Regions from separate parts of the Shimwellia blattae DSM 4481 genome, predicted to be linked through region 1. Evidence: predicted binding sites of a transcription regulator. Region 1 holds the regulator's gene; each other region holds the start of a gene.

What was found. The regulator Fur, encoded in region 1, represses iron uptake genes when iron is present. The targets are predictions, from matches to a motif close to ATAATAATGAGAACNACTATCAA.
Region 2: a site for Fur is predicted at 1,643-1,665, ahead of fes (enterochelin esterase). Genes of this name have one in related genera too.
Region 3: a site for Fur is predicted at 1,436-1,458, ahead of efeU (iron uptake transporter permease EfeU). Genes of this name have one in related genera too.

Annotation. Positions count from the first base shown of each region.
Region 1 covers NC_017910.1:2,767,928-2,771,209, forward strand. Annotated here, with positions in the region: gene ybfF (esterase) at 1-193, shown strand, start outside; gene ybfE (LexA regulated protein) at 326-622, shown strand; gene fldA (flavodoxin FldA) at 779-1,309, shown strand; gene fur (ferric iron uptake transcriptional regulator) at 1,609-2,058, shown strand; gene EBL_RS13015 (beta-N-acetylhexosaminidase) at 2,143-3,282, opposite strand, start outside.
Region 2 covers NC_017910.1:1,436,230-1,439,511, forward strand. Annotated here, with positions in the region: gene EBL_RS06635 (TonB-dependent siderophore receptor) at 1-1,467, opposite strand, end outside; gene fes (enterochelin esterase) at 1,721-2,941, shown strand; gene EBL_RS06645 (MbtH family protein) at 2,959-3,177, shown strand; gene EBL_RS06650 (enterobactin synthase subunit F) at 3,177-3,282, shown strand, end outside.
Region 3 covers NC_017910.1:2,506,414-2,509,695, reverse strand. Annotated here, with positions in the region: gene putP (sodium/proline symporter PutP) at 1-1,326, shown strand, start outside; gene efeU (iron uptake transporter permease EfeU) at 1,511-2,344, shown strand; gene efeO (iron uptake system protein EfeO) at 2,370-3,282, shown strand, end outside.

The DNA of each region.
Region 1 (3,282 bases):
CCCGGCCATGTTTATCTGCGGTGGCGACTCGCCCTATGTAAAACCCGAGTACCGCCCGGCTATTTTACGCCAGTTCCCCCAGGCTCAGGCCCACGTGATAGCCGGTACAGGCCACTGGGTTCATGCTGAAAAACCCGACGCGGTGCTGCGGGTGATCCGCCAGTTTCTCGCCGCCGGGCAGGAATCCGCCTAAAAACTCGCCGACTGATTTTCAGATTAGCCTTACGCGTTGGCGCGCCCTGCTCCCTGTTGTATGATGGCGCGCTGATTAATACGCCCGGGCTTAATGCTCCGTCGCCTGTTTCCCCTGGCAATATTCTTTATCATGGCAAAAGAACAAACGGACCGGACGACACTCGATCTGTTCGCAGACGAACGTCGCCCGGGTCGACCGAAAACCAATCCGTTATCCCGTGACGAACAGTTACGCATAAATAAACGGAACCAGCTCAAACGCGATAAAAGCCGCGGGCTTAAGCGTGTGGAGTTAAAACTCAATAGTGACGCCGTGGATGCACTGAACCAGCTGGCAGAGGCACGCAGTATCAGCCGCAGCGAACTGATCGAAACCATGCTGATGGACTTACTCAGCGACACGTTACGCAAGACGCCCTCCCGGTAACAGAGAACCCGTCGTTCCCCGTTATCCGCCCCATGTTGCAGTCTGTGCACAAGGCGGTGATAGCAGTTTCCGCTGCAGGAGCTGTTCTGCTATCATTGACCAATCCATGGCATCAAGCAGCCACCCTATTTTAAGATTCAAGAGGTTATCTTACTCATGGCGATCGCAGGCATTTTCTTCGGCAGCGACACTGGCAACACCGAAAATATCGCAAAAATGATTCAGAAGCAGCTCGGTAAAGATGTGGCTGAGGTGCATGACATTGCTAAAAGCAGCAAAGAAGATCTGGAAGCGTTCGATATTCTGCTGCTCGGTATCCCGACCTGGTACTACGGTGAAGCGCAGTGTGACTGGGATGATTTCTTCCCTACCCTGGAAGATGTTGATTTTACCGGCAAACTGGTAGCGCTGTTTGGTTGTGGCGACCAGGAAGATTACGCAGAATATTTCTGCGATGCGCTGGGCACCCTGCGCGATATTATCGAGCCACGCGGGGCGACTATCGTCGGCCACTGGTCAACAGAAGGCTACCACTTTGAAGCCTCTAAAGGTCTGGTGGATGATAACCACTTCGTGGGCCTGGCTATCGATGAAGACCGCCAGCCAGAGCTGACCCAGCAGCGCGTTGAAGCCTGGGTTAAGCAGGTTTCTGAAGAGATGCACCTGAGCGATATTATCAACGCCTGAGTGGTAGCGCGGCGCTGGCACCCACCCGCCAGTGCCGCCTGATTGTTTTGCCCGATAACAAGAATTGCTACAAGTTTTTAACTTTATATCAGAACGCGGTACAATGACGGTCGCTTTAATGAATGTTTTTTTCTTGTGAAGCAATACTGACATTCGTTTTCTGAAGGCTGTATTTGTGTGATGTTTCGCGGTTTTCATTTATAACCATCGGTTCTATAATGAAACCCATGCATCTTTTGTCGTACCCGCTTTTAACTCCCTCCGGGGGCTAAATCGTTAAGCAACAGGATAACTCCCGCATGACTGACAATAATAACGCGTTAAAGAAGGCTGGCCTTAAAGTCACACTTCCCCGGCTGAAAATCCTCGAAGTGTTACAGGAGCCTGCTAATCATCACGTCAGTGCGGAAGAGCTGTACAAACGACTGATCGATATGGGCGAAGAGATTGGCTTAGCCACCGTATACCGCGTGCTGAACCAGTTTGATGACGCGGGCATTGTTACCCGTCATAACTTCGAAGGTGGCAAATCGGTTTTTGAGCTGACCCAGCAGCATCACCATGACCATCTGATCTGTCTGGATTGCGGCAAAGTGATCGAATTCAGTGATGACTCCATTGAATCCCGCCAGCGTGAAATTGCGGCGCGTCATGGAATTCGCCTGACCAACCACAGTCTGTATCTGTATGGCCACTGCGCTGAGGGAGACTGCCGTGAGGATGAACACGCTCACGACGACTCTAAATAATCACGCTCAGTAAACATAACCGGGTGATACCCGGTTTTTTACCGACAAAAAAACGGTGGCCAGGCCACCGTTTTTCGTTGCGACTCAGCGTACCGTTGTCGCCCGGCTGGTACGTTTACCGTCCGGGCTGACAGTACGCACCATCACCTCACCGCTGACCTGCGGGCGGGCATTATCCTGATAGCGCTGCCACTGCTTTCCGCCATCTACCGAGTATTCAATACCAAGCCCCGGCAGGCTGACATTCGCCGCCAGCACCCCGGCTGCCACCTGCGCCCCTGGCACCGGCAGGCGGTATGCAAGCGTGGTTTTATCCACCTTCGCCAGCTCACGCTGCCCCAGCAGGTTTGCAAAACGCTCCCAGTCCTGGTGCAGCGCTTTGGTATCCACATGGTGCGTGACGCCCCCCTGATACTCTTTACCGGCCTGGAAAGGTTGCTCCCACCCGGCCTGGTGCCAGGCACGCTCCGCCATGGCAATCAGGCGCGGGAACAGGCGATATTCCAGCTCATCGTCTGTGCGCACCACCTCGCTCCAGAGCTGGGCGGAGATCCCGTGAGCGCCCGGCCAGGGTTTGTCTGACTTCGCCGCGAAGGTCATACCGTCGCGATCGACGGAGGTCTCCGCATTTTGCGGCAGGTTATTGGGGGCAAAGCTGAACAGCTTGCGCTCATCGGTAAAGCGTGTTCCCCAGTAATATCCCGGCTCTTGCGGATCCACTTCATAAGGGAAGTCGAGATAGACATAATCCGGGTTAGAGATGGTCACCTCATAGCCTTTGTTCGCCCAGTCATTGACCGAATCCGCCCCGCCCCAGTACAGGGTATCCCAGAAGTTCACCCCAACGCGTTTCGTGGCGAAGGCGCTGGCATCTTTGGCATCTTTGAGGCCGTCCTGCCAGGCCTGCATCTTCTCGATACCGTGCTTATTAACAATCTTGCTCACCTCCACGGCGAACCAGCTCGGCAGGTGCTCCAGATCGGCCACTTTGCCCTCTTTCAGCATGGTCTGGCACACCTGAGACTTCGCCCAGGGCTTGTCCTGTTTGCTGAGATCCAGCTGGCCTTTACCCGCTTCCGGTTTGTTCTTATCCGTATACCCCGGGCCGAGGTAGATATTTTTCGCCTCGTCGCCACCGAAATGCCAGGTCGTCAGCGCCAGCCCGGCCTCTTTGTGCATCTGCTGGATCTCGCCGATCACTTTATCAATAAAGTGGCGCGAGGA
Region 2 (3,282 bases), 1.3 Mb from region 1:
ATAGGCCCGGGCGATACCCATTTTCAGGGTTAAATCGTCGGTGATGCCCTGGGAGAGGTTCAGCGACGGGCTCCAGTTAGTGCCGACCACGCTGTGGTGGTCATAACGCAGCGCCGGGGTCAGCATGGTGCTGTCGGTCAGCTCAATATTGTCTTCAGCAAACAGGGAGAAGATCTGCGCCTGGCTATAGGGGCTGCGGTTGGTACTGCTGATACCGTTAACGCTGCCGCCAGCCAGTGTCTGGGTGTTTGAGGCGTTATCCTTCATTTTCTGCTGGTTCCACTCAGTCCCGAGGGTCAGGTTCTGGTTAAACAGCAGATCAAAGGGCAGGCTGACCTCACTGTGCAGCATCACATCGCTGAGGTCTATCTGGCTAAAGTTGTCGTTGGAGAAGATCCCCTCCGTACCGCCCGCCAGGCCCTCATTCATGCGCGAGTTACGGGTGCGCTCATACTGTGCCCAGGTGTTGGTGGAGACGCCATTATCCCAGGCGCCGGTCCAGGTCAGGGAGTAGGTCTGGCGATACATACGGTTGGTTTCGTCGCCATATTTTTCCTTAACCAGTGCGTTGGTGTTGGTGTTCTGGGTATCCCCGGCGTAGAGGTTGCCCTGGCGGGTGTAACCCGTTTCAAAGGCCAGGGACTGCATCGGGGCGAAGTCCCAGCGCAGCTGGCCGTTAATGTTTTTATTGATAACCCCTTCACGGCCGGCGGGCATGGTATCGGCGTAGATCCCGGTTCGCTCAGACTCGTGACCGGCGTTGATATTGCGCCCGTCGGCCTGGGTTTTGTCCAGATCGCCCCACAGCCGGAAGCTGACATCCCCGCCCAGCGGCCCGGTCAGGCTGAAGTTGGTGCGCTTTGTGGCCCCTTCGGATTTGTGCTCCGGAACGTTGAAGTAGCTATTCCAGGTGCCGTGCCACTCCTGGCTGCTGGGTTTGGTGATGATATTCACCACGCCCCCGGCGGCACCGTTACCGTAACGGGCCGCTGCCGGGCCACGGATCACCTCGATGCGTTCGATCATCTCCGGCGGCACCCAGTTGGAATCCCCGCGGGTATCGCGCTCGCCGCGCCACCCCTGGCGCACAGAGTTGCGGCTGGTAACGGGTTTGCCGTCTATCAGGATCAGGGTGTTTTCCGGGCCCATACCGCGAATATCTATCTGGCGGTTGTTACCGCGCTGGCCGGAGGTGGAGTTACCGGTCAGGTTAACCCCCGGCATGGTGCGGATGATCTCCGACACGTCGCGGGCCGGCGGGCGTTTTTTGATCTCTTCTGCGGTAATGGTGGAGACCCCCGGCGCCTGCAGGTTTTGCTGGGCGGCGGTCACCACCAGGGTATCTTCGTGCTCTGCGGTCTGAGTGCTGCCCTCGCTGGCGGGGGTTTCTGCTGCCAGTGTGGGAAGCGCGGTGCCATATAACGCCAGCTGAATCAGCATGGCGAGCGTGCGGTGTTTTTTTGTCATTATCAGTATGCCCTGCTTTTAGCTGCCCCCGGTTGACTCCGTCCCACAGGGAAGAGGGCAGCGATGAGAGAGATAACCCCGGGCAGCCCGCGAAATGTGCCCGGGCCGCCTGGTGTAAGCGAACGCTGATGAAATAATTAGCAGCGTAGTTATCGCGGGCAATACGCTATTGCAAATGAAAATAATTATCAATACTATTGCTGTTAATTTTTTACAATTATAATTATTCTCACAATTTACATGAGGTTAGTTAGTGGATCTCTCTACCGGCTCCGCAGTATGGTGGCAGAATATTCTGCGCCAGGGTGTTCCGTCCGTAACCCCTATTGATTCAGAACACTGTCGGGTAGTGTTTTACTGGCGCGATCCGGCCGGTGACGGGGCCCACTCCCCGGTTAAGCGGGTATGGGTTTGTATTACCGGTGTGACAGACCACCACTCACGCCGCGGGCCGCAAACCATGCAGCGGGTGGCGGATAGCGATATCTGGTGCTGGGAGACCACGCTCAGCAGCCGCTGGCGCGGCAGTTACTGTTTTATTCCCTCCGAACGGGAAGATGACTTCCCCCCGCAGGCTTTTGGCCCGCAGCCAGAGAGCATGGCGTTACGCGAGGGCTGGAGCCGGTTATTCCCCGCCGCGATTGCCGATCCACTAAACCCGGATAGCTGGCGCGGCGGAAGAGGGCACCCCGCCTCGGCACTTCAGCTGCCGGATGCCCCGCCGCAACCGGGCTGGGATGCCCCCAACACACCCCATCAGAAGGCCCGCTGCATTGAGTGGCGCAGCAAACGGCTGGGCAACACCCGGCGGGTCTGGCTGTTCACCACCGGTGATGACGCGCCGCACCAGCGCCCGCTGGCCATCATGCTGGACGGGCAGTTCTGGGCCGAAAGTATGCCCGTATGGCCTGCGCTGCAAAAGCAGACCAACGAGGGGGCACTGCCCCAGGCCCTGTATGTGCTTATCGACATCATCGATTTACCCCACCGCAGCAGGGAGCTGCCCTGCAATCCGGCATTCTGGCAGGCGGTGCGTGAGGAGTTACTGCCCCTGGTGCGCAATCATCAGCGCTGGGCCGAAACCCCGGAAACCACCGTGGTGGCCGGGCAGAGTTTTGGCGGGCTCTCCGCCCTGTATGCGGCGCTGTTCTGGCCGCAGACTTTTGGTTGTGTGTTAAGCCAGTCCGGCTCGTTCTGGTGGCCAACTCGCCGGCCAGACGGCGGACCAGGCTGGCTGATAAACCAGTTATCCTCCGGGCAGGTCAGCGCCGCTGGCCTGAAGATTTACCTTGAAGCTGGCCGCAAAGAGCCGGTTATCCTTCAGGCGCATCAGCGCCTGGTCCCCTTATTACAATCTGGCATCGGTGCCGTTAACTACCATCTGGTCGATGGCGGGCATGATGCGCTCTGCTGGCGCGGAGGGCTGATAACCGGCCTGATGGCCCTGTGGTCACCCGCACGGCAGAAACCCTAATGGTTCAGGAGTCTGGCATGGAATACAGCAACCCCTTTGATGATCCCAACGGGCAGTTTTACATCCTTATGAACACATCCGGCGAATACAGTCTCTGGCCCGACTATTGCCCGCTACCGGCGGGCTGGAACAAGGTCTGCGAGCCCCAACCCCAGGCCCTGTGTGTCAGCTGGCTGGCCGGGCACTGGCAGGCCCTGACACCGCAAACCTGGTCGGCCACAGGGGAGGGGCGCTGATGCAGCAGACAACCGCGTTTCCGCTGGTTGCCGCCCAGCCCGGGATCTGGATGGCGGACAAACTCTCGCCACTGCCCAACAGCTGGAGCGTGGCCCACTTTGTTG
Region 3 (3,282 bases), 260 kb from region 1:
GGATTGCCCGGCGCCATTTATCTTTCCGGTATTTCCGAAAGCTGGATTGCCATCGGCCTGGTGCTCGGAGCGTGGATCAACTGGAAACTGGTCGCCGGGCGTTTACGTGTCCATACCGAGGCCAATAATAACGCGCTGACCCTGCCGGACTATTTTACCCACCGCTTTGAAGATGGTGCCCGTATTCTGCGGATCATCTCTGCGCTGGTGATTTTGCTGTTCTTCACCATTTATTGTGCCTCCGGTATTGTGGCCGGTGCGCGGCTGTTTGAAAGTACATTTGGTATCGACTACGGCACGGCCCTGTGGTTAGGGGCGGCGGCAACAATTATTTATACCTTTATTGGCGGCTTCCTGGCCGTGAGCTGGACAGATACCGTCCAGGCCAGTCTGATGATTTTCGCCCTGATCCTGACCCCGGTGATTGTTATCCTGGCGGTAGGCGGGTTTGGCGATTCGCTGGCGGTTATTCAGCAAAAGAGCATTGAAAACGTGGATATGCTCAAAGGGCTGAACCTGGTGGCGATTATCTCGCTGATGGGCTGGGGGCTGGGCTATTTCGGCCAGCCCCATATTCTGGCGCGCTTTATGGCGGCAGATTCACACCACACCATTGTTCAGGCGCGCCGTATCTCCATGACCTGGATGATCCTCTGCCTGGCGGGCGCGGTGGCTGTTGGCTTCTTCGGGATTGCCTACTTCGCCAATAACCCGGCACAGGCCGGGGCGGTTAACCAGAACGGCGAGCGGGTATTTATTGAACTGACCCAGATCCTGTTTAACCCGTGGATAGCCGGGGTGCTGCTGTCGGCTATTCTGGCGGCGGTGATGTCCACCTTAAGCTGCCAGCTGCTGGTGTGCTCCAGTGCGATTACCGAAGATCTGTATAAAGCCTTCCTGCGTAAAAATGCCAGCCAGAACGAGCTGGTCTGGGTAGGGCGCCTGATGGTGCTGGTGGTCGCTCTGGTCTCTATTGCCCTGGCGTCTAACCCGGAAAACCGCGTGCTGGGTCTGGTCAGCTATGCCTGGGCGGGCTTTGGTGCGGCTTTTGGCCCGGTGATTTTATTCTCGGTCCTGTGGCCACGCATGAACCGCAACGGGGCCCTGGCCGGTATGATTATCGGTGCTGTGACGGTGGTGGTCTGGAAGCAGTATGCCTGGCTGGATCTGTATGAAATCATCCCCGGGTTTATTTTTGCCAGCATCGGGATTGTGGTGGTCAGCCTGCTGAGCCGCGCACCTTCCGCCAGTATTCAGCGTCGCTTTGCTGAAGCCGATGCCCACTACAACGGCACCGCCGTGAAACAACCTGCCACGGCCGAGTAACCTTACTCCCCGCTGACATCAGACGGACGCACCTACGGGCTGCGTCCGTTTTTTTTACATTAAATATCATTTATTTTTACATTCCCCTCTTGTATTCCTGCTACGCATAATGATAATCGCTATCACTTTCATTTACGCTTTTTTGCGTTTGTTGAGTTTTCTTTTCATTAAAAGGGTATGCGCGATGTTTGTGCCGTTTCTGATTATGTTGCGTGAAGGGCTTGAAGCCGCGCTGATTGTCAGCCTGATTGCCAGTTATCTGCAGCGTACCCGGCCCGGGCGCTATCTGGGGGTCATGTGGGTTGGGGTTATCCTCGCGGTGCTACTGTGCCTGGGGCTGGGGATCTTTATTAACCGGACTACCGGCGAATTCCCCCAGAAGCAGCAGGAGCTGTTTGAAGGGATCGTCGCGGTGGTGGCGGTGGTGATTCTGACCTGGATGGTGTTCTGGATGCGCAAAGTGTCGCGCAATGTAAAAGTGCAGCTGGAGCAGGCTGTCGACAGTGCCCTGCAGCGCCACGGGGGCCACGCCTGGGCGCTGGTGCTGATGGTGTTCTTCGCGGTGGCCCGGGAAGGGCTGGAGTCGGTGTTCTTCCTGCTGGCGGCGTTTGAGCAGGATGTGGGTATCTGGCCGCCCCTGGGGGCGCTGCTGGGCCTGGGCACGGCGATAGTGCTGGGCTTTCTGATTTACCTTGGCGGCGTGCGCCTGAACCTGGCGGTCTTTTTCCGCTGGACCAGTCTGTTTATTTTGCTGGTGGCCGCAGGCCTGGCGGCGGGCGCCATTCGCGCCTTCCACGAGGCCGGTCTGTGGAATGGCCTCCAGGGTGTGGCTTTTGATCTCAGCAATCATCTCTCTACGCATACCTTATTCGGGACGCTGCTGGAGGGGATCTTCGGTTACCAGGAGTCCCCGTCGGTCAGTGAAGTTGTGGTGTGGCTGGCATACCTGCTGCCGGCGCTGTGGTGCTTTTTCTCGCCGTCGCGGCTGGCTGCTCAGGCCGCCGGTAGCGGGCGTTAATATTTTTTATTAAGGGAAGGTCATGATGAAGGTCTATTCACCGAAACTTTTATCGGTTGTGCTGGCTTCAGCTCTGGGATGCAGCGGTTTTGCGGCCAGTGCTCAGGATATTCCTGAGGTGAAAGTCACGGTTACCGATAAACAGTGTGAGCCCATGTCGCTGACGGTAAATGCCGGAAAGACGCGCTTTATTATCCGCAACCACAGCCAGAAAGCCCTGGAGTGGGAGATCCTCAAAGGGGTTATGGTGGTGGAAGAGCGGGAAAATATTGCCCCGGGATTCTCCCAGAAACTGACGGCGAACCTCGCCCCCGGTGAATACGATATGACCTGCGGCCTGCTCAGCAACCCGAAAGGCAAGCTGATTGTTAACGGGGCCGGGGGGAAAGCGGCCAGTGCCGGTGTGCTGCCCCTGGCTGAGCCCATCGCCCGCTATAAAGACTATGTGACCGCCGAAGTGGCGGCCCTGGTTGCCGGGACCAGTGCCTTTACCGCCGCGGTGAAAGCCGGGGATATCGCCAGGGCGAAAGCGCTGTATGCGCCAACGCGCCAGCACTATGAGCGCATCGAGCCGATAGCGGAGCTGTTCTCCGATCTGGACAGCAGTATTGATGCCCGTGAAGACGATTACGAGCAAAAAGCGGCCGATCCGAAATTTACCGGCTTCCACCGGCTGGAAAAAGCCCTGTTCGGCGATAACAGCGTTCAGGGGATGGACACCTATGCGGATCAGCTGAATAAAGACGTTCAGGATCTGCAACAGCGCATTGCGGCGCTGGCGTTCCCGCCGGGTAAAGTGGCCGGCGGTGCGGCAGGGCTTATCGAAGAGGTGGCCGCCAGTAAGATAAGCGGTGAGGAAGAGCGCTACAGCCGTACGGATCTGTGGGACTTCCAGGCCAATATCGACGGCGCCCAGAAAATTGTCAGCCTGCTGCGCC